DNA from 2 places in the Nonomuraea sp. MTCD27 genome. Region 1 is predicted to be linked to the other one. Evidence: riboswitches for the same ligand, from Rfam matches in the RefSeq annotation. Region 1 holds a riboswitch; the other holds the start of a gene.
The links. Region 1 has a riboswitch for cyclic di-AMP ahead of ACBJ59_RS17310 (hypothetical protein). Riboswitches for the same ligand answer to the same signal wherever they lie in the genome.

Region 1 (11,054 bases):
CCTTGGGTCCCTGCTCCCGGGGAAGGGTGTCGTAGAGCACCTCGGCCCCGAAGGCGCGGGCGAAGAACTTCGTCGCCGCGTCGAGGTCGGGCACGGTCACCCCGACGTGGTCGATGCCGCGGACGGTCATGGACTGCCTCCTGTTCTGGACAGCGCGTCGAGCTTGCGTTCGATGCGGTCGAGCCGGGTGTGCAGCTCCTGGACGTCGCCGCGCTCGGCGGTCTCCTCCTCGGGGCGCAGCCGGACGAGGACGGCGCCGCCCGGCTCCAGGCGTACCAGGCTCGTGTCGGCCACGGTCGTACCGCCTCTGAGCTGGATCGTCACGTCCAGGTCGGCCTGCCGCACGCCGAGCCGCCGCAGCGCCGAGGTCAGGTAGCGCCCGTCGCGGGCCAGCACCACCGGGTTGCCCTCGACGAGCCTGCCGACCATGGGCACCGCCGCGGCGAACCGCACCACCACCGCGTTGACCGCCATCAGGATCACCACCCCGGCCAGGCCGCCGGCCAGGGAGTTGTCGGGTCCGATGATCGCGTTCTGCACGACGTTGCTCATCAGCAGCATGACGACGAAGTCGAAGTTGTTGAGCTGCGCGATGCCGCGCTTGCCGCCGATCCGCAGCAGCGCCGCCACGGTCAGGTAGACGGCGACGGTCCTGATGGCCTTGTCGGCGAGTGAGACCCCGGTGTGGAAGAGGTCGTCCGTCATGTACGGCCGCCCCGGAACCTCCCGATCAGTCCCAGCTCGTCCACGCACCTGCCCAGCCCGAGCGCCACGCACTCCAGCGGGCGCTCCGCCCGGTGCACCGGCATGCACAGCGCCTCGCGCAGCCGCCGGCCCAGCCCGCGCAGCAGCGCCCCGCCGCCGACCAGTACCGCGCCGCGAACCCCGAGGTCGGCGGCCAGCTCGGCCGGGCACCGCTCGACGGTCTCCTCCGCCGCCCGCGCGATGGACTCGATCGGCTGCGCGGTGACCTCGAAGATCCGCTGGACGGGCAGCGCCAGGTCGCGCTCCCGGCCGGTGTCCGGATCGCGGGCCCGCACCACGACCTCCGCCTCCCCGCCGCCCGCGCGCCGCTTGGCCGACTCGGCCTCGGCGTCGTCGAGCTGCAGCCCGTGCTCGCGCTCGACGTAGCGGGCGATGGCCCTGCTCACGGCCCGCCCCCCGTACGGGACGGAGCCGGCTGCCACCACGGACTCGCCGGACAGCACCGCGATCCGGGCGGAGTCCCGCCCGATGTCGATCACCATGTGGCCGGTGCAGTCCGTGAGCGACAGGCCCGCGCCGAGCGCCGCCGCCAGCGGGTGCGGGATCAGCCGCACGGTCCTGGCGTCGGCCTCGTACGCCACGTCGCGCAGCGCGGCCCGGTCGATCGGGGTGGAGTCGCCGGGCAGCGCCAGGACCAGGCGCGGCCGGGCGTACGGGTGCCAGTGCACCTTGCGCAGGAAATGGCGGATCATGCGCCGGGCGAGCTCGGCGTCGGCCGGGAGCCCGCCGCTGACCGGCCAGCACGTCCGGCCGCCGGCGCCCAGGGCGGCGGCTTCCGCGCCGTACCCGATGACCTTGCCGGTGCGGCCGTCGCACATGACGGCGGAGGGCTCGTCGAGCACGATGCCCTTGCGCTTGGCGTAGATGCGCGTGCTCGCGGCCCCCAGATCTATCGCCAGGTCACGACCGAGGAGACTCATCGCGGGATCTATTTCCTGGGTCGCTCCAACACAACACCAGGAACAGAGCCAGTCCCCTTTACCGTTGGCCGGTCAGCGCCGCCTGAGGTCGGCCACGGTCTCGTCGGCCCACTGGATGACGGTCCTGGCCTGGGCCAGGCCCAGGTCGAGCGCGTACCGGCCGAACTCGCCCGCCGGCTTGCAGCCGAGCACCGCCAGCCGCTTCTGGTAGCGGGCCTTGATCCGCTCGACCACCTCGACCGCCCGGTCCCGCTCCATCAGCGGCAGCAGGAACGCCATGAGCGCGACCTCGCTGCGGGGTGTCACCGACGGCGTGTGCTCGCCCATCCACTCGTCCAGCTCGCGCGCCCCCTCCGGGGTGATCGCGTAGATCTTGCGCCCCCGGGCGCCCTCCGACTCGACCTGTACGAGCCCGTCGGCCGCCATCTTCACCAGCTCCGGATAGATCTGCGTGTGCCCGGCCTGCCAGACGTGGTTGAGCGAGTGCTCGAACTTCTTGGCCAGGTCGTAGCCGCTCGCGGGGCCGACGGCAGAGAGCAACCCGAGCAGTGCGATCCGTAGGGACATGAGGGCCAGCATATCGAAGCCTTGACATGTCAGAAGTTACATATAAGTTCTCACATGTGAAAACTGACACTAAGGCGCGGGGCAATGGGCTGGTGCTCCTGGCCGTGCTCGGCGGGATGTTCCTGGCGATGCTGGACCAGACGATCGTGGGCACGGCGCTGCCCCGCATCACGGCGGAGCTGGGCGGCAGCGGGCTCTACACCTGGGTGGTGACCGCCTATCTGCTCACCTCCACGGTGACCGTGCCGCTCTACGGCAGGCTGTCCGACCAGCACGGCAGGAAGCCGCTGCTGCTCATCGGCATGGTGGTGTTCGTGCTGGGCTCGGCGCTGTGCGGGGTGGCTCAGGACATGGTGCAGCTCATCGTGTTCCGCGCGGTGCAGGGGCTCGGCGCGGGCGCGCTGCTGCCGCTGTCGATCGCGTTGATGATGGAGATGTTCCCGCCGGGGTCGAACGGCGCCCGGGCGCAGGGGGCGATCGGCGGGGTGATGGGGCTGACGTTCCTGGCGGGGCCGTTCCTGGGCGGGTTGTTCACCGACCACGCGAGCTGGCGCTGGGCCTTCTACGTGAACGTGCCCCTCGGGGCCGTGCTGATCGCCATCGTCGCGCTGCGCCTGCCGAGGCGGCCCGGAACGGGCGGCGGGCGCCCCGACTACGCGGGCATCGCCGTCTTCACCGTGGCCATCAGTGCGCTGCTGCTGGGGCTGACCGAGAAGGGCCTGGACGGCCACACGTGGACGGACGCCGCCGTGGCCGGGCCGATCCTGCTCGCGCTGGTGCTGCTGGCGGTGTTCGTGGCCGTCGAGCGGCGGGCGGCGAGCCCGATCATGCCCATGGGCCTGTTCGCCAACCGCACGTACACGCTGGTGAACCTGACCTCGTTCTGCACCGCGTTCTGCATGTACGCCGGGGTCGTCTTCCTGCCGCGCTATTTCCAGGAGGCGCTGGGTGTCAGCGCCACCGAGTCAGGGCTGCGGATCTACCCGATGACGCTGGCCATGGTGGCGGGCAGCGTGCTGATGGGCACGCTGATGTCCAGGACCAGGGTGTACAAGCCGTGGCTGGTCGCCTCGCCGTTCCTGCTGGTCACCGGCGCGGTGCTGTGCCTCGGCCTGACGCCGGCCACCGGCGGCCTGGCGCTGGCGCTGTGGATGTTGCCGCTGGGGCTGGGGATGGGCCCGATGCTGTCCGGGCTGACGGTGGCGGCACAGCAGTCGGTCGAGCCGCGGCACCTCGGCGTGGCCTCGGCCAACCTGACCTTCTTCCGGCAGATCGGCGGCTCGGTGGCGCTGGCCGTCGGCGGCACCCTCTACACCGCGGAGGTCGCCGCGAGCGCGCCCGCGCACGGGATGGCCGCCGCGCACGCCTCCGCGGCGGCCGTGGTCATCCCGTCGCTGGGAGTGGTGGGGGCGATGATCGCCCTGGTGGCGCTGGTGGCCATGCCGAACAAGCGGCTGGAGGCGCCGTCCGTGCCGCAACACAAGGTTGAGGCCGGTTTCGCGTCATAAGCGGCTCCATGCGAAGCTGTGATTGTCCCCAACACCATGGAGGTCCTCATGGCGGATACACCGGAGCCGGAAGTCAGCGAAACTCCCGAGGACGAGATGAAGCGCAAGTTCCGCGAGGCGCTGGAGCGCAAGCGCGACCAGGCCGCGGGCTCAGGCGCCGGTGGCAGGGGCGTCGACCCATCGAAGATCCACGGGGCGCACGGTCCGGCTACGAGTAAGAGATCGTTCAGGCGCAAGAGCGGCGGCTGAGGCTGGATTTCTCAGGGGGTACGGCATGCCGTGCCCCCTTTCTCTTTACCTTCGAAGGTAGATCTTCGACTCTTTCATACGATTCGTTTGCGTTTGTCCGAATCGGTAGTTAGAGTAATCGCCATTACCAGCCGGTGACCTAGTCCTTACCCAAGATGGACCACCGGTTGGCGCCGAATCCCGAACCATCGGGAACCGGGGAACCACCTCACTGGGGTGAATCCGGCCGCGTGCCGGTAGGGCATCTCCACGCCCGAACCCGTCAGCTAACCCGGTAGGCGTGATGGAGAGGAAACATTACCCCATGCACCACCGCGTCGTACCCCCAGACAGCGCCGTGCCGGCCGCCCACTGAGCGGTCCCCTTCCTCAAGGCTCGTATTTTGCGCTCCGCGCAGCATCGTCAGGTGCTCTAGCTCCGCTGCGCGTGCTCCCCCTGTGAGCGCAACTCCCTGTCCCCTCGCGAAGGGTTTCACTTTTTCATGTCTGCTCGATTTGGCCTGCGTTCCTTCACCCTCCTCACCACCTCCGCCATCGCAGCGCTGACCATCGTCGGCACTCCCGCCCACGCCGACACCGACACAGACGAGAAGGTCCTGCTCAAGGGCTCCACCACGGCGTCGTACTTCTGGGACGACTCCTCCGGCCGCGCCGGCGACACCGGCCTGCCCGCCAGCGGCAAGCCCATGCAGAAGGGGCTGGCCGCCAGCCCGAGCTGGCCGCTGCTGACCGAGGGCTACGTGGTCTACAAGGGCAAGAAGATGCCCTTCTTCGTGGGTGACCGCGGCCCCGGCGCTCCCTCCAACCGCGGCATCATGCTCGACCTCGACGCCAAGACGTTCGCCGAGCTGACCGGCGGCGAGTTCAACTCCGACACCCTGGGAGTGGACGGCGTCGGCGGCCAGGGGCACATCGAGGTCGACTACGTCATCACCAAGTGGGGTGACGGCGTGGGCAAGAAGAACTACCCGGTCGCGTTCTCGACCGGCGCCTGGGCCGAGCGTGACCGTAACCCGGCCACCCCGCCGCAGGCGGAGGAGTCCTCGTCGCAGGGCGGCGTGCTCCTCTCGGGCCCCGTTCCCGCCGAGCACTGACTTTACGCGGGCTGACCAGAATGTCATTCTGGTCGTCGTGACCACGCGCGTAGCCGCAAACGGCATCGAAATCGCCTACGAGAGCTTCGGCTCACCGTCGGGACGTCCCCTGCTCCTCATCATGGGGCTCGGCGCCCAGCTCATCCAATGGGACGAAGGGCTCTGCGAGCTGCTCGCGGAGCAGGGACATCACGTCGTACGGTTCGACAACCGCGACGTCGGCCTGTCGACGCACTTCCACGACCTGGGGGTGCCCGCGATGGGCACGCCCTCGCCGTACCTGCTGGACGACCTGGCCGACGACACCGCGGGCCTCATGGACGCCCTCGGCTGGCCGGCCGCCCACGTGGTGGGAGCCTCGATGGGCGGGATGATCGCCCAGACGCTGGCCATCCGGCATCCGGCGCGGGTGCTGACCCTGACCTCGATCATGTCCACGCCCGGCCCCTCCGTCGCCCCGCCCACGGAGGCCGCGTCCGCGGTGCTGATGGGCCGGCCGGCCGCCGACCGCGAGGCGGTGCTGGCGCAGGCCGTGCAGACCTGGTCCGTCATCGGCTCGCCCGGCTACGAGCTGGACCGGGAGAGGATCGCCGCGATGGCCGGGCTGGCCTACGACCGCTGCTTCGACCCGGCCGGCACGGCCCGGCAACTGGCCGCCATCATGAGGTCGGGGGACCGTACGGAGCTGCTGGCCTCGGTGGCGGTGCCCGCGCTGGTGCTGCACGGGGAGGCCGACCCGCTGGTCCCGGTGGCCGGCGGTCGCGCGACGGCGGCGGCCATCCCGGGGGCGCGGCTGGTGACGTACCCGGGGATGGGGCACGACCTGCCGCGCGCGCTCTGGCCCGACTTCGTCACCGAGATCACCAAGCTGACCTCCGCCTGACGCTCGCCGGTGGCCCCCCCCGCCGGGGAGCGGGCCACCATGAGGGCGGTCAGACCTCCAGCTTCCCCTCGATGCCCTTGAGCTGGTGCCGGGCCAGCGCCAGGTTGGCGCGCCCGCGGTCGAGCGCCAGGTAGAGGAACAGCCCCTTGCCGCCGCGCCCGGTGATCGGGCGGATGATGTGGTACTGCCCGCTCAGCGTGATCAGGATGTCCTCGATGGCGTCCTTGAGGCCCAGCGAGTCCATCGTGCGGAGTTTGGCCTTGACCACCTCCGTGTTGCCCGCCGCGGCGACCTGGAGATCCAGGTCCTTGGAGCCGCCGAGCGTGCCCAGCGCCATGCCGCTGCCGTGATCGACGATCGCGGCTCCGATCGAGCCGTCGATCTGCATCATCTCCTTGAGAGAGACGTCCATGCCGGCCATGCTTCCTCCTCCTTCTCAGCGGGGCTGGATCAGTGCTTCCGTGCTGCGACGGCGGCCACTCCGGCGGCCGTCTTCCTGCCCTCCAGCCGAAGCAGCCCGACGTTCGCGCCGGGTCCGGCCAGGACCGTGAGGACGATGGTGGGGCCGGCGGCGTAGAAGGCCACGAATCCGGCGGAGCCGGAGACGAGCGTCTCCTCGAACGCCCCCTGGCCGGTCATGCTCAGCATCCGCCTGCTCATCGCGACCAGCGCCGCCGACAGCGCCGCCGCCTGCTCGCCCGTCTTCCCTTCGAGGTCGCAGGCGATCGGCAGGCCGTCCACCGTGCAGGCGACGCTCCCGTTCACGTCCGGGGTGCGCTCACGCAGGAGCGCCATCTCCTCCAGAACCTCTTGTCGTAGCTCCACCGGTGGCCTCCTCCTGAGTGAGGGGAACCTCACGACAGTTCCTCCAGCGCCTTCTTCAGCCGCATCAGCAGTGCCAGGTCGGTCGGGTTCCCGGTCACGGGCGGTCCCAGCGGCAGGGCCGCGGCCTTGGGGTCGTGCGGCGGGTGCTCCGCGGCCGGTTGCCGCCCGCGCTTGGGCAGTCCGGGAGCGGGGGCCGGGTCCGGCTCGGCGAGCAGGCCCGAGGCCGCCAGCCGCCGGACGGCCAGCAGCACCGGGTACGCCGGCCGCCCGATCTGCTTGGCCAGCTCCAGGGGCGTCGCCTTGTGGTCGGCCCGGACGAGGACCTCCCACTGGACCCGGCTCAGCGTCACCGCGTGCCCCGGCAGCCGCCCCAGCGGCCGCACCGGGAGGGTGTCCACGTCGGCGGACGGCCAGGCCTGGGCGAGCTGCGCCCGCCGGCGCGCGCACTCCCGCACCAGCCCCGGCACGTCGAAGAACCACTGCCCGCCCAGCCAGTGCCGTTCCCCGGGGCGGAACTTGGGCCGCGACCCGCTGATCGGCAGCAGGAAGAAGGCCGCGTCGAGGACCCCGCCGAGCACCGCGTACTGCAGCTCGCCCGCCGTGACCGGCCCCTCGGCGAGCAGCCGCTCGCAGCCGCCGTCGGCCTGCAGCCCGCGCAGCGCCGCCTCCGTCGTCAGCCCCCTGGCGGCGAGCAGCCGCTCGACGCTGGGGGCCTGGGCGCACTCCATGTACGTCACGCGCCCGTCCGCGAGGAAGATCGTGCCGTTCCTGCCGACCCGGAGCGCGCCCGTGGAGCGCTCGCGGGCGAGCCCGGCCAGGAGTGTGTCGAGCCGCGTCATGGGTCACGTCGTCAGGAGGCCGGAGAGGGACCGCAGGCGGTGCCTGGCCAGGGCCAGGTTGGATCGCTCCAGGTCAAGGCGGACGTACAGAACGAGAGGGCCCTCGAACACCGTCTCCATCATCCGGAGCAGGTGGTGGCCCTTGTCCGTGGTGACGAGCATGTCGTCGATGCGTACGACCTCGCCCGGGCACGAGCGGGCCAGGCCGTCGGTGGTGGCGCGCAGGGCCTCGGTCAGCGCGGCGGCCGACCGGTCGGCGTCCACACCTGACGCGCTGCTGAAGGCCACCGCCATACCGCTCGTGTGGTCCACCAGCATGGCGTCCAGCGCCCCCGGTATGGACATGACCTCTGCCAGGCAGGTGTCGATTCCGAGCACGTGACCTCCCTCGCCGTCTTGGGACGGGGACAGCGTAGGGGGGTGGGATCACACCGGAGAGGCCGCCGAAGGCGGGCGTTGAGCTTTTATACGGCTACGAAGTAGAAAAACAACACCGTTGCGCATAACTGTACGATTTATGAATACTTTTCGCGGCAACGAAGAATCTCGTTCACGTTCTGCTCCGCCCACGTGGCCACCACGGAGATCGGGTCGTGCAGCGACCGGCCCAGGTCCGTCAGCGTGTACTCCACCCGCGGCGGCACCTCCGCGAACACCTCCCGCGTCAGGAGCCCGTCCTGCTCCATGGCGCGCAGCGTCTGGGTCAGCACCTTGGGCGTGACCCCGCCGATCCGCGCCCTGAGCTGGGTGAAGCGCATCGGCCCGGCGATGAGGCAGAGCAGCACAAGGACCGACCATTTGTCGCCGATCCGATCGAGAACCACCCTGGTCGGACAGTTCGGGTCGAAGACATCACCGGTATCCATAAGGTACTTATAGCACGATGAAGTAACCAGTATCCGATGGATACTCTTGGCGACATGAAGATCCTTCTCTTTGGCGCGACCGGCATGATCGGGCAGCGCATCGCCGCCGAACTCGCCTCCCGCGGCCACGAGGTGACCGGCGTCAGCCGCAGGGGCCCCGTCAAGGGCGACGTCGGTGACGCCGCCACGCTCGCCGAGGGTCATGACGCCGTCATCTCCGCCATCGCCCCGCCGCGCGACGGCACCGAGCCGGAGGCCCCCTTCCTCGCCGCCAACCGCGCGCTCATCGACGGCGTGCGCGCCTCCGGCGTGCGCAGGCTGATCGTCGTGGGCGGGGCCGGCAGCCTGCAGGTGGCCCCCGGCCAGGACCTGGTCGACACGCCCGGCTTCCCGGAGATCTACAAGAAGGAGTCCCTCGCCGGGCGGGCGGCGCTGCGGCTCTACCAGGAGGTCGAGGACCTCGACTGGACGTTCGTCTCGCCGGCGGCGGAGATCGCGCCGGGGGAGCGGACGGGCAGCTACCGGCTCGGCGGCGACACGCTGATGAGCGACCCCGAGGGGCGCAGTTTCATCACCGCCGAGGACTACGCGGTCGCGATCGCGGACGAGGTGGAGCGCAACGCCCATCCGCGCCGGCGCATCTCCGTGGCTTACTGAACGGGCTCGTCGGGCAGGAGCGCCCGCTCGTCGGGCTTGTGCACCAGCACGTTGTTCACGTACGACTTCACCGCCGTGGTCAGCCCGACGTCGGCGCCCTCCTGCTCCGACAGGTACCAGCGGTGGTCGAGGATCTCGTGGAAGAGCTGCGCGGGCTCCAGCTTCCCGCGCAGGTCCGCGGGGATGGCCTCGACCGTCGGCTGGAACACCTCCGCCAGCCACCGGTGCGCCACTATGGCCTCGTCCTCGTGCCGCAGCCCCTTGGCCACCCGGAACCCGTCGAGGTCGTTGAGCAGCCGCCGCGCCTGGTTCTCCTCCACGTCGAGACCGGTCAGCCGGAGCAGGCGCCGCTGGTGGTGCCCGGAGTCCACGACCTTGGGCCGTACGATCAGCCGCCCGGTGCCGACCTTGCGCCGCACCATCATCTCGGCCACGTCGAAGCCCAGCAGGTTCAGCCGCCTGATGCGCTGCTCCACGCGGTGCCAGTCGACCTCCTCGATGATCTCGCTCTCGTTGATCTCGTTCCACAGGCGGTGGTAGCGGGCCACGACGTCCTCGGCGGTCTCCATGGGGTCGATCGACGGGTGCAGCAGCCCGCCGGCCTCCAGGTCGAGCATCTCGCCGAAGATGTTCGTGTGCGCGGTGTCGATGTCGCCCAGCCGCTGCCCCTCGCTGATCATCGGGTGCATCTCACCGGTCTCGGCGTCCACCAGGTACGCCGCGAACGCCCCCGCATCGCGGCGGAACAACGTGTTGGACAGCGAGCAGTCACCCCAGTAGAAGCCGTTCAGGTGCAGCCGCACCAGCAGCACGGCCAGCGCGTCCAGCAGCCGGGTGAGCGTGTCGGGGCGCAGGGTGCCCGACATGACCGCGCGGTAGGGGAGTGAGAACTGCAGGTGCCGGGTGATCAGCGCCGCGTCGAGCCCGTCCTCGCGGCCGGTGACGTACGCGACCGGCTCCACGGCGGGCGCGTCCAGCCTGGCCAGGTCCCACAGGAGCTGATACTCCCGCTTGGCGTAGCGCTCGCTGATCTCCTTGATCGCGTACACCTTCCCGGACAGCCGGGCGAAGCGCACGACGTGCCGCGAGATGCCCCGCGGCAGGTCCACCAGATGGTGCTGGGGCCAGTCTTGAAGGGGGACCTCCCAGGGGAGGCGGATCAGGTCAGGGTCGCCTAGCGCGCCAGTGATCTGCAGGGGCATTTGCTCAGGATATGGTGCATCGGTGGACGAGTTTCTCAAGTGGTACTTTTCCGACCGTCCCGTCGTCGCCGCCTCCCTCGGGGCCGACGGTTACGATCACACCCTCGGCGATTTCACCGCCTCCGGCTGGGAGGCCCGCGAGCGCGAGCAGGCCCTCTGGTACGACCGCCTCTCGGCCACCGAGGCCCCGTCGCCGGACGACGCGATCGACAGGGACCTCGTCCTGTCGCAGCTCAAGGGCTCGATCGTGCTCGCGTCCTGGCCCGAGTGGCGGCGCGACCCGAGCGTCTACCTCGGCGCCGTCTTCACCTCGCTGTACACGCCCTTCCAGCGCCGGCTCAAGCCCGAGCCCGAGCTGGTCGCCTCCGCCCTGTCCCGCCTGGCCGAGGTGCCCGGCGTGCTGGCGGCCTGCCGGGCGAACCTGGACCCCGACCTGGCCGCCCCGCTCCTGGTCACCCGGGGGCTGGGCCAGGCGCGCACCGGCCGCAACTTCCTGACCCGCACGATCCCGTCCATGGTCGAGGACGCCGAGCTGCGTGCCCGGCTGGCCGCGGCGGCCGAGCCGGCCGCGCGGGCGTTCGACGACCTCGTCGCCTTCCTGGAGGGCTTCGAGTGCGGCGGCACCTGGCGCATGGGGGAGCGGCTCTACTCCACGCTGCTGCGCGAGCGCGAGCTGCTCG
Region 2 (11,054 bases), on a different contig from region 1:
ATGATCAAGGCGTTGGTCAAGTGGGCTGCCCAAACACGGGTCAGACCGATACAGTCAGGCGCATCATGAGTTCCCGACCGGCGCCGCTCATCCCGCCACGGGTCCGTGCGGTCCTGGTGCGGGTGCCGTTTCTGGTGCCCATCGTCCGGTTCGTTCGGCGCGTGCTGCTGGCCCGGGACCGCAGTCTGCTCAGCACGCTGATCGTGCTGGCGCTCGTCATCGGGTTCCTCGCGGCCGAGGTCTCGACCGAGTGGTTCTCGCCCTCGCTGCTCATCCTGGTCACCCTCGTCGGCGGGCTCCAGCTCCGGCTGCGCAGCCTGGTCAAGTTGCTGGTGGGGGTCGGGGTCGCGCTCGGCTACGTCGCGGCCACGCTGGGCGCGAGCCGCGTCGGGCTGGGGCTGTCGGTGACGATCGTGTTCACCACCGTGCTCGCCGTGCTCATGGCCCGCACCAGGGGCAAGCTCGGCGTCCAGGGGCTGCGCGGCGACGCGATGCTGCTGGAGCTGCGCGACCGGCTCAGGAGCCAGGGCGAGCTGCCCGCGCTGCCGAAGGACTGGGGCGGCAAGGTGGTGCTCAAGCAGGCCGGCGGGTCCTCCTTCGGCGGCGACTTCATGGTCTCCATGCGCGACGGCAACTCCGTCGAGATCGCCCTGGTCGACGTGTCCGGCAAGGGCGTCGACGCGGGCACCAGGGCGCTGCTGCTGTCGGGCACGTTCGGCGGGCTGCTCGGCTCGGTCGACGACTTCCTGCCCGCGTGCAACGCCTACCTGCACCGGCAGCGCGGCGACGAGGGATTCGTCACGGCCGTGCACGTGCGTCTCGACCTGGCCACGGGCGACTACACGATCACCTCGGCCGGGCATCCGCCGGTGGTCAAGTTCGACGCGGGCACGGGCAACTGGCAGGTCGCCTCGGCCAAGGGCGTGGTGCTCGGCGTGGTTCCCGACCTGCACTGCGAGCCCGACAGCGGCACCCTGCGCAAGGGCGACGCGCTGCTGCTCTACACCGACGGGCTGATCGAGCAGCCGGGGCGCGACATCGACGCCGGCCTCGACCGGCTGCTCGGCGAGGCGGAGCGGCTGCTGCCCTCGGGGTTCCGCGACGGCGCCAGGGCGCTGGTGAACGCCATGTCCTCGGGACACAACGACGACTGCGCGCTGGTGCTCATCTGGCGGCCATAGACCCGTGACGTTTCACATGGGCCGGTCGTGATGGCGGTCACTGGCAAGGGCCTCCGTCCGCCTGAGATCCTCTAGAGGTTCGGGCCCCGGCGGAGCGGCGCGGCTCCACCGGGGACCCGTCACAGCCAGCCGCTGTCGCTCGCGATGCGCACCGCGTCCAGCCGGTTCCGCGCTCCCGTCTTGCACATGATGCGCGACAGGTGGTTGCGTACGGTGCCGACCGACAGGAAGAGCTCGTCGGCGATCTCCGTCGAACGCGCCCCGCCCGCCGCGACCCGCAGCACGTCCAGCTCCCGCCGGGTCAGCGGGTTCGTCGCGCACTGCAGCGCCGCAACGGCCAGCTCCGCCTCGATGGCCCGCTCTCCCGCCGCCACCTGGCGCACCCCCTCGGCCAGCCGCTCCGGCGGCACGCACAGGCTCATGAACCCGAGCGCCGGACCGGCCAGGGCCTCGCGCACCTGGGCGGGATTGGGGGAGGCCGACAGGATCAGCACCCCGCAGCGGGGCACGTGCTCGGCCAGCCGGTCGGTCACGGCAGGCCCCGGCAGGTCGAGGTCGACGACGGCCACGTCGGCCTCGGCGGTCCTCGCCGCGCGCACCACCTCCTCCGCGCGTTCGGCCTCGGCCACGACCCGCAGGTCGGGTTCGGCTCCGAGGGTGGCGAGCAGGCCACGGCGCACCAACGGCAGGTGCTCTGCGATCAGTATGCGGATCAAGACGTCCCCCTCCGTCGTCTCTTAGCGTGATCGGCCGATCGCGGGCTGTCAATGCTCTTCAAAAGCGGTAAGCCGTGCGGTGTGGCGAGTTCGACTACTCTGGGGCTGTCGGACCTTTCGTCTGTCCTCCGGTCCGCCTGTCGTCTGCCTGGAGCGCGCCTAGATGAACTGGCTCTACGTCGTGGGGATCGTCCTCTTCCTGCTCGGGTTGATGGTCTCCATCGCGCTGCACGAGCTCGGCCACCTGCTCCCGGCCAAGCTGTTCGGCGTCAAGGTGACCCAGTACATGGTGGGCTTCGGCTCGACGGCGTGGTCACGACGCAAGGGCGAGACCGAATACGGCATCAAGTGGATCCCGTTCGGTGGCTACATCCGCATGATCGGCATGCTGCCGCCGCGTCCTGGCGATGAGCCCGGCAAGCTCAGGAGCACCGCGACGGGCCCGTGGCAGGGCCTGATCGAGTCCGCCCGCGACGCCGCCCAGGAAGAGGTGCGGCCGGGCGACGAGGAGAAGGTCTTCTACCGGAAGAAGTGGTGGCAGAAGGTCATCATCATGTCCGGCGGCCCGGCGATGAACTTCGTGCTCGCCTTCGTCTTCTTCAGCATCCTGCTGGTCGGCATCGGCCTGCCCACGCTGGCCCCGATCGTCTCGCCCGAGACCAACACGTGCGTGATCCCGATCTCGGAGCAGCGTACGGAGTGCAAGCCCACCGACAAGCCCACCCCCGCCGTCCAGGCGGGCATGAAGCCCGGCGACCACATCGTCGCCTTCAACGGCCAGAAGATCGGCTCCTGGGACGACGCCACCCGCCTGATCCGCTCCCACGGTCCCGGCGCGGTGCGGCTGGGCATCGTCCGCGACGGCAAGCCGATGACGGTCAACGTCACGCTCATCGCCCAGGACCGGCCCAACCTGGAGGACCCGCAGAAGATCGACAAGAACGTCGGCTTCCTCGGCGTGCTGCCCACCGAGGTCATGCAGCAGCAGACCATGGGCCAGGTCATCGGCTACATGGGCGAGCTGACGGCCAGGGTGGCCGGCTCGCTGCTCAACCTGCCGGAGAAGATGGTCGGCGTCTGGCACGCGGCCTTCTCCGGCGAGGAGCGCGACCCCGAGGGCCCCGTGGGCGTGGTCGGCGCGGGCCGCATGGGTGGCGAGATCCTGGCCTCCGACCAGCTGTCCACCGAGAAGAAGATCGCCATCTTCATCAACCTGCTGGCCGGCTTCAACCTCGCGATCGGCATGTTCAACCTCATCCCGCTGCTGCCGCTCGACGGCGGCCACATCGCCGGCGGGCTGTGGGAGGGCATCAAGCGGGCGTTCGCCAGGATCATGCGGCGGCCGGAGCCGGCTCACGTGGACATCGCCAAGGTGCTGCCGCTGACGTACGCGATCGCGATCGTGATGATGATCATGGCGGGCCTGCTCGTCTACGCCGACCTGGTCAACCCGCTCACGCTGACGAACTGAGGCCGCCGTGGACGCCCTGGAGCGGCTGCGGGGCCTGTGCCTGGCGCTGCCCGAGACGACCGAGCGGCTCTCGCACGGGGAGCCGACGTGGTTCGTCAGGGGCAAGAAGACGTTCGTGATGTTCGCCGATCACCATCATGACGATCGGCTGGCGTTCTGGTGCGCGGCCCCGCCCGGGGTGCAGGAGGAGATGGTGGCGGAGGACCCCGAGAGGTTCTTCCGGCCACCGTACGTGGGGCATCGGGGGTGGCTGGGGGTCTACCTGGACGTGCCGGACGTGGACTGGGCGGAGATCGCGGAGATCGTGACGGACGCCTACCGCCGGATCGCCCCCCAGTCCCTCGCCGCACGCCTGCCCTGACCCCGGGCCCGGCGCGGGTCGCCGCGGGTCAGTTCATCGAGATGTGCACGTGGTCGAAGTGGTTCTCGGTGACGCTGCCCCGGTCGGACATCGTGCTCCAGCCCGATCCGTGGTTGATCCGCTGCTTCCAGATCACGTACTTGACGCCCAGCTTGTTCTGGTTCTTGATCGCCCAGGCCGCGATCCGGTCGCCGAGTGCGTTGTTGACGGCGGTGGGCATCGAGCCGCCCGTGCTCATCATGAAGTCGCAGGCCCGGCCGAGCGGGTGCTCGCCGCTGGAGCCCGAGCGGAAGCAGCCCACCTCGAACGGCAGCGAGAAGTTCTTCTCCACCTGAGCCTTCATCAGCCGCGTACGCGAGGTGATGTTGTCCGTTCCCGTGGGCAGTTCGGGCGCCCAGGAGCCGTCGGACTTGCGGCCGGTGCCGAACGGCACCAGGTCCTCGAGCTTGTCCTTGATGTCGTCGATGACGTCCTCGGCCTCGTCGCGCTGCTCGGCCACCGTGGCCGTGTCCGACTCGATCCGGGCCGCCAGCGCCGCGGCCTCCTCGCTGGCCTGCTGCTTGTCGTCGCGGGCCGTGGCGACGCCCTGCACGACGGCCTGCTGCTCGGCGGTGAGCTGTTCGAGCAGGGCCGCGCTGCTGGCGTTCTGGGGCAGCATCAAGGTGGGTACGGACGGGTCGGCGTTCTGGTAGCGCAGGCGGGCGATCTCGGCGACCCGCTGCTCGGCCGTGGTCAGCGCCTGCTCGGCGGTGGCCAGCCTGGCCTCGGCCGTCTCGGCGGCCTGCTGGGCCTTGGCCAGCTCGACGCGCTTGAGGTTGTACCGCTCGATGAGCTTGTCGACCTTGGTGTTGAGCTGTTTGAGCTGGGCGCGGAGTTCGGCTTCCGTGGGTTTGGGGGCTCCCGACGCCGCGGTCGCCGGGAGGACGGCGATGGCGGCGGCGGCGATGAGACCGATGGCAAGAGTCGCGGGGGACGAAGCCGCCACGTAGGTGTTCCTCTCCCTCTGCCGGCCGGGTTAGCTGACGGGTTCGGGCAGGGGAGTTGATCCCTACCGCCGAAGCGGATTCACCCCAGGTGCGATGGGTCCCCGGCTCCCGGGCGACGCGCTCGGGATTAGGCGTGCCACGGCTGTTTCGGCCGGTGCATATGGGGATATTAGTGGTAGATCACGAGTCATGCGACCTTAAGTAGAAATCTATTAGTGATCTACTTGTGATCGAAGCATGCGTGCCGCCTCCTCCGGCAGCACGTCGTTGACGAAGGCGCCCATCGCGGACTCCGAGCCGGCCAGATACTTGAGCTTGTTCGCCGCCCGCCGGATGCTGAACAGCTCCAGGTGCAGATAGCCCAGCTCCCGGTCCTGGCGTACGGGTGCCTGGTGCCAGGCCGACACGTACGGCATCACCACCCCGAACAGCCCGTCCAGCGCCCGCAGGACCGAGGTGTAGAGGGGCGCGAACGCGTCCCGCTCCTCCTCCGTGAGCGCGGCCAGGTCGGGCACCTGCCGGTGCGGATAGAGGTGCACCTCGAACGGCCAGCGCGCGGCGGCGGGCACGAAGGCCGTCCACAGCTCGTTGGCGGCCACCACCCGTGTCCCCGCCTCCCGCTCGGCGGCCAGCACGTCGGCGAACAGGTTGCCCGGCCCCTTGTACCGGGCCGCCGCGCCGAGCTGCAGCCTGGTCCTGGGCGTGACGTACGGGTAGGCGTAGATCTGGCCGTGCGGGTGGGCGAGCGTGATGCCGATCTCCGCGCCCCGGTTCTCGAAGCAGAACACCTGCTCCACGCCCTCGATCGTGGACAGCTCGGCCGTGCGGTCGGCCCACGCCTCCATGACGAGCCCCACCTGGTCGTCGGAGAGCTTGGAGAAGGAGGACGAGTGGTCGGAGGTGAAGCACACCACTTCACACCGGCCCACACCCGGACGGACTTCGCTCAGGCCGCCCACTTCCTCGTAAGTCCCGAAATTTCCGGAGAAAGAGGGGAAGCGGTTCTCGAACACCACCACGTCGTAGTCGTGGGCGGGGATCTCCGACGACCGCGTGTCCGACGACGGGCACAACGGGCACTCGGCCGTGCCGCCGGTCGGCAGAAACGTCCGCGTCTGCCGGTGCCCGGCGATCGCGATCCACTCCTCGGTCAGCGGGTCGTAACGCAGCTCGGAGGCCACGGGGCGGGGCTCCAGCGGCCGCCGGTCGATCGCACTCCTGTCGGCGTCGTCACGCCGGTCGAAGTAGATGAGCTCCCGGCCGTCGGCCAGATGGGTGATGGTGCGCTTCAAAGCGAGCCCTCCGCGATGATGAGTTCTCCGGCCCGTTCGGCCAGCTCTGTTCGTGCGTCCTCGGGCAGCCCCGCGTCGCTGATGACCACGTCGGCCTCGGTCAGCTCGGCGATGGTGCTGATGCCGACCGTGTTCCACTTGGTGTGGTCGGCGGGGACCACCAGCCGGTGCGCGGCCGCGACCAGCTCCCTGTCGGTCTCGGACTCGAGCAGGTTGGGCGTGGTGAACCCGGCCCGCACGCTCATCCCGTGCACGCCGAGGAAGAGCGTGTCCACGTGCAGGCGGCGGATCGCCGCCACGGCGACCGGGCCCACCAGGGCGTCGGACGGCGTGCGCACCCCGCCGGTCAGCACGACGGTGCGGTCGGCGCGCGGGTTGCGGTGGAAGACCTCGGCGACCGGGATCGAGTTGGTGATCACGGTCAGCTCGGGCACGCCGATCAGGTGGTGGGCCAGCGCCCACGTGGTGGTCCCCGCCGACAGCGCCACGGCCGTGCCCGGTCGTACGAGCGTGGCCGCGTGCCGCGCGATGGCGTCCTTCTCCTGCTGCTGGCGGGCGGACTTGGCGGTGAAGCCGGGCTCCTCGGTCGAGCCGGGGCCGAGCGCTGTCGCGCCTCCGTGCACCTTCTCCAGCAGCCCGCGTTCGGCCAGCACCTCGAGGTCGCGGCGGATGGTCATGTCGGAGACGCCGAGCTCGCGTACGAGGTCGGCCACCCGGACGCCGCCGTTGCTGCGCACGCGTTCGAGGATCGCCTGCTGCCGCTGCTGTGCGAGCACGCCCGCTCCTTCCAACAGATTCCACCAAATTATGACACGGAATTGTTGGGGAATGTTAGTTAGCGCGGAACGCTTGCGCTGGTCAGGGTGGGCAGGAGACGTTGGTCACTCCTGCCGTACCGATCAGCGGAGGCGAGTGCATGGCCAGGCGCGCACGCAAGGGCAAGGCACGCAAGAAGAAGAAGGCGAACCACGGCAAGCGTCCCACGGCGCGATGACCGGCGGGTGGCCGCCCACCCCCGCGGCCACCCGCGGCTCGCTCATCCCGGCAGCTGGGTGAGGGCCTGGTCGATGCGCTCCTGCGGCAGCGTGTAGTCCTCGAGCTGCCCGGCCAGATGGCGGTCGTACGCGCCGAGGTCGAAGAAGCCGTGGCCGCACAGGGCGGTCAGGATGACCTTCTCCTCGCCGCTCTCCTTGCAGCGCAGCGCCTCGGCGATGGTCTCGGCCAGCGCGTGCGTGGGCTCGGGGGCCGGCACGATGCCCTCGGTCCTGGCGAAGCGGATGCCGGCCTCGAAGCACTCGCTCTGGGAGCGGGTGACCGCCTCGAACATGCCCAGCTCGTACATGTGCGACAGCAGCGGCGACATGCCGTGATAGCGCAGGCCGCCCGCGTGGATCGGGTCCGGTACGAACGTGTGCCCCAGCGTGTGCATCTTGAGCAGCGGCGTGAACCCGGCCGTGTCCCCGAAGTCGTAGGCGTACGCGCCGCGCGTGAACGACGGGCAGGCCGCCGGCTCGACCGCGCGGAACACCGTGCCGATCCGCCCGGCCAGCTTCTCCCGCAGGAACGGGAAGGCCAGGCCGGCGAAGTTCGAGCCGCCGCCGGTGCAGCCGATGACCAGGTCCGGCAGCTCGGGCAGCTGCTTCAGCGCCTCCTCGCCGATCACGGTCTGGTGCATGAGGACGTGGTTGAGCACCGAGCCGAGCGCGTAGCGGGCGTCGGGCGTCGCCGCCGCCACCTCGACGGCCTCGCTGATCGCGATGCCCAGGCTGCCCGGGGAGTCGGGGTCGTCGGCCAGCACCTTGCTGCCCGAGCCCGTCACGGGGGAGGGGCTGGCGTGGACGGTGGCGCCGTACACCTGCATGAGGGAGCGCCGGTACGGCTTCTGGTCGTAGGAGGCGCGGACCATCCAGACCTGGCACTCCACGTCGAACTGGGAACAGGCGAACGCCAGGGCCGAGCCCCACTGCCCGGCGCCGGTCTCGGTGGTCAGCAGCCGCACGCCCTCCCGGGCGTTGTAGTACGCCTGCGGCACGGCCGTGTTCGGCTTGTGGGAGCCGGCGGGCGAGCCGCCCTCGTACTTGTAGTAGATCCGGGCCGGCGTGCCGAGCGCCTTCTCCAGCCTGCGCGCCCGGATCAGCGGCGTCGGCCGCCAGAGCCGGTAGACGTCCAGCACCTCCTGCGGGATCGGGACGAACCGCTCGCCGCTCACCTCCTGCCCGATCAGTTCCATCGGGAAGAGCGGAGCCAGGTCGTCGGGGCCTATGGGCTGCCGCGTGCCCGGATGCAGCGGTGGAGGAGGCGGGGTGGGCAGATCGGGAACGATGTTGTACCAGTTGCTGGGGATCATCGCTTCAGTCTGCGCCGCCGGTGGGTCAGGTTCCAGACCCGCCACGGACCAGCACGGCCGGTCGCCGGGGATGGTCGGCCCGCACCACGACGTCGGCCGCCTCCTGGGGCCGCGCCTCCCGCTCGTAGCGCTCGTAGGCCGGCAACCGCCACCGCTCGTCCTCCGGGGTGCCGCGTTCGAGCGCCCCCGGCGACAGCCACAGGTGCACGCTAACCTCGAACGCCAGCCCCCGACCCAGCAGCAGCGTCCCGTCGACGACGACCACCCCGCCCGGCGGCAGCTCTGCGTACGGCACCCGGTACGCCCGATCGATCCCGCTGTCCCACAGCGCCGGCAGCACCCGCCCCGGCCCGCCCGGCTCCAGCGGGTCCAGCACCTCCCGGCGCAGCGCCTTGGCGTCGAGCCAGTCGTCGTAGAAGGCGTCGGGATCGGTCCTGCCGTATTCCAGCCGCAGCGAGGCGGGCCGCAGGAAGTCGCCCGCCGACACCCGCACCACCTGCCGCCCGCGCAGCCGGAGGGGCGCGACCAGCTCGTCGGCCAGCGCGTCCGGGCGTGTCGCGGGCGCCCCGTCCACGGCCACCCGCACCCACGATCCCGGCGGCCGGGCGGAGATCAGCTCGGCCAGCTCCTCGACGAGGGCCTCACGGGAGATCGGTCGCGCGCGCATCGAGCACAGCTTAGGGGCGCGGGAAATGCCTTCGACAAGGCCGTCGCGGGAGGCCTAGATTGCCCGGCATGGCTCGGTGCGACTGCGGTGCGGACTCCGGCCCGCTCGGCGTGTGCGCGGACTACTACCACGCGATCCTGGCCGAGGAGCAGGGCGATCCCGGGATGTACCGGTGGCACGCGGTGGTGGTGTGCGCGTACGTGCTGCAACATCCTTCCGCCGGCCGCGGGAAGTTCCTGGACGGCCAGTTCCGCCTGCTGCAGCTCTACGCGCACCAGGGCCTCGACGCGCTGCTGCGCCTGCAGGCCCACCAGGTGGCGCGCAACAACCACAGGGCCCGGTCGGGCTACGACATGAGGCCGCTGACGCCGTACGCACCGCTTCCGGCCGGCGGCCCACCCGCGCACTTCCGCGCCGCCTTCACCGGACTGCCGGTCAGCGACGGCAGCTTCGTCGCCGACGGCCACCCCCCGTACGGGCACCGCATCCATGCCGTCGCCGAGGCGACGCTGGAATCGTGGGCCGAACTCCTCGACCCCGGCGACCACCACGAAGGCCAGGCACCCCACCCGGGATGACCTGGCCTTTCGCTGCCTGGAGCGGACGACGGGAATCGAACCCGCGTAGCTAGTTTGGAAGACTAGGGCTCTACCATTGAGCTACGTCCGCGCGAACCGGTCGAACTCTGGTCTAGACTTCATCCGGTCGTCAGGGCGTAAGCGTACCGGAGACACGGACCGCATGCGCACTCGACGAAACGGGGCGTGGCGCAGCTTGGCAGCGCGCTTGCTTTGGGAGCAAGAAGTCGCAGGTTCAAATCCTGTCGCCCCGACCAGCCAGAAGGCCCCATCCGAATCGGGTGGGGCCTTCTGAGTGTCCAAGCGGGTGCCTGACCATTGGCACGGGGGCGGAGGAGCACGAAGAGCCGTCCCAGCTGTCCCGGTGAGAAGCAGCCGGCTCTTGATGTCCTCGGTGGTGGACGGCAAGATCACGCCGTGACCGACTACAAGCAGGTGGCCGACGCCTTGGGGAACACCACCTGGATCACCTGGTGTACGGGCGCCACCCTGGACGATGTCCTCGCCCCCTACGGCGGAAGCCATCACCTGGTGACTGCCGCCACGTTCAGCGAAGCCAACGAGGACGCGCACTTCTATCTCGAAGAGGGAATACCGCTGCTCCTCGCAGGCGTGCTCGGCCAGGGCGTCGTCCTCCTGGAGCCAGGGCTGCCTTTCATGGAGACCGACGCGCAGGTCCGCCTCTCTCAGGCAGGCGTGTGCCTGGACGTCGGCTGGAGCGACTTCGGCCCGCCTTTTGTTACGTACAGGGAGAAGGGGCGCGTTGTGGTGAGCTTCGAGGGCACGGGGTGGGAGTACGACGCCACGCCCGACCAGGAGACGGTGGAGCGCTGGATGCGCACCACCCCCGGCGGGTTGGAGGGGTGGCAGGCCAACTACGGCACGGCGTCGCTGATGACGGCGGAGGCCATCATGGGCGCTCCTATGGACGAGCAGTGGCTGGCGCGAGAACACACCTGCATAACGCATAGAAGGGGCTGACTCGGAGTGGCCTCGTCCACGTTCGGTGAGCCTGGGAGAGCTGCTGAAACATGTTGCAGCGCCGTGCGAAGCACCGCCCGAAACGGCGGGCGAAGCTCCGAACAGCCCTGGCAGCAGTCACCCGCCCGCTTGACGATCGGGGCGAACGCAGGTTCAAGTCCTGTCGCCCGTTTCCGGCGTTCGTGCGCGAACGCCGACGCCGGCGACCCTCCCCGGCCGACGGCAAGGGTGCACCTAGGTGCACCCCGTACGGTACCCAGCCCGATGGTCCCTCCCGACCTGCCTCCTTAGCGTAGAGATCATCGACGACGAGGAGGTACGGATCGTGACCACGGCACCGCACCAGACCACCACCGGCCGCGTGGCCCACATCGCCCTGTGGGTCCTGCAGGTCGTCGTCGCCGGCGTCTTCGTGATGTCGGCCTTGGGGAAGTTCACCGGCGCGGAGCCGTCCGCGTCCACGTTCGAGGCGAT

Region 2: linked by a shared signal. The riboswitch ahead of ACBJ59_RS44845 (coiled-coil domain-containing protein) and the one ahead of ACBJ59_RS17310 (hypothetical protein) in region 1 are both predicted to bind cyclic di-AMP.

What each region holds. Positions count from the first base shown of each region.
Region 1 covers NZ_JBGNUW010000005.1:318,369-329,422, reverse strand. The annotation lists gene ACBJ59_RS17340 (VOC family protein) at 1-130, opposite strand, end outside; gene ACBJ59_RS17335 (DUF421 domain-containing protein) at 127-705, opposite strand; gene ACBJ59_RS17330 (rod shape-determining protein) at 702-1,685, opposite strand; gene ACBJ59_RS17325 (PadR family transcriptional regulator) at 1,758-2,252, opposite strand; gene ACBJ59_RS17320 (MDR family MFS transporter) at 2,309-3,760, shown strand; gene ACBJ59_RS17315 (DUF5302 domain-containing protein) at 3,809-4,009, shown strand; cyclic di-AMP (ydaO/yuaA leader) riboswitch at 4,171-4,305, shown strand; gene ACBJ59_RS17310 (hypothetical protein) at 4,491-5,102, shown strand; gene ACBJ59_RS17305 (alpha/beta fold hydrolase) at 5,140-5,985, shown strand; gene ACBJ59_RS17300 (hypothetical protein) at 6,035-6,406, opposite strand; gene ACBJ59_RS17295 (roadblock/LC7 domain-containing protein) at 6,436-6,810, opposite strand; gene ACBJ59_RS17290 (hypothetical protein) at 6,840-7,649, opposite strand; gene ACBJ59_RS17285 (roadblock/LC7 domain-containing protein) at 7,653-8,027, opposite strand; gene ACBJ59_RS17280 (winged helix-turn-helix transcriptional regulator) at 8,165-8,515, opposite strand; gene ACBJ59_RS17275 (NAD(P)H-binding protein) at 8,570-9,172, shown strand; gene ACBJ59_RS17270 (DUF4032 domain-containing protein) at 9,166-10,374, opposite strand; gene ACBJ59_RS17265 (DUF885 domain-containing protein) at 10,397-11,054, shown strand, end outside.
Region 2 covers NZ_JBGNUW010000019.1:299,584-310,637, forward strand. The annotation lists gene ACBJ59_RS44825 (PP2C family protein-serine/threonine phosphatase) at 66-1,181, shown strand; gene ACBJ59_RS44830 (LuxR C-terminal-related transcriptional regulator) at 1,301-1,897, opposite strand; gene ACBJ59_RS44835 (RIP metalloprotease) at 2,061-3,368, shown strand; gene ACBJ59_RS44840 (MmcQ/YjbR family DNA-binding protein) at 3,376-3,729, shown strand; gene ACBJ59_RS44845 (coiled-coil domain-containing protein) at 3,758-4,714, opposite strand; cyclic di-AMP (ydaO/yuaA leader) riboswitch at 4,720-4,859, opposite strand; gene galT (galactose-1-phosphate uridylyltransferase) at 4,928-6,007, opposite strand; gene ACBJ59_RS44855 (DeoR/GlpR family DNA-binding transcription regulator) at 6,004-6,783, opposite strand; gene ACBJ59_RS44860 (50S ribosomal protein bL37) at 6,924-7,001, shown strand; gene ACBJ59_RS44865 (TrpB-like pyridoxal phosphate-dependent enzyme) at 7,044-8,354, opposite strand; gene ACBJ59_RS44870 (uridine kinase) at 8,380-9,021, opposite strand; gene ACBJ59_RS44875 (DUF5946 family protein) at 9,090-9,599, shown strand; tRNA gene ACBJ59_RS44880 (tRNA-Gly) at 9,617-9,690, opposite strand; tRNA gene ACBJ59_RS44885 (tRNA-Pro) at 9,780-9,856, shown strand; gene ACBJ59_RS44890 (hypothetical protein) at 10,017-10,580, shown strand; gene ACBJ59_RS44895 (DoxX family protein) at 10,906-11,054, shown strand, end outside.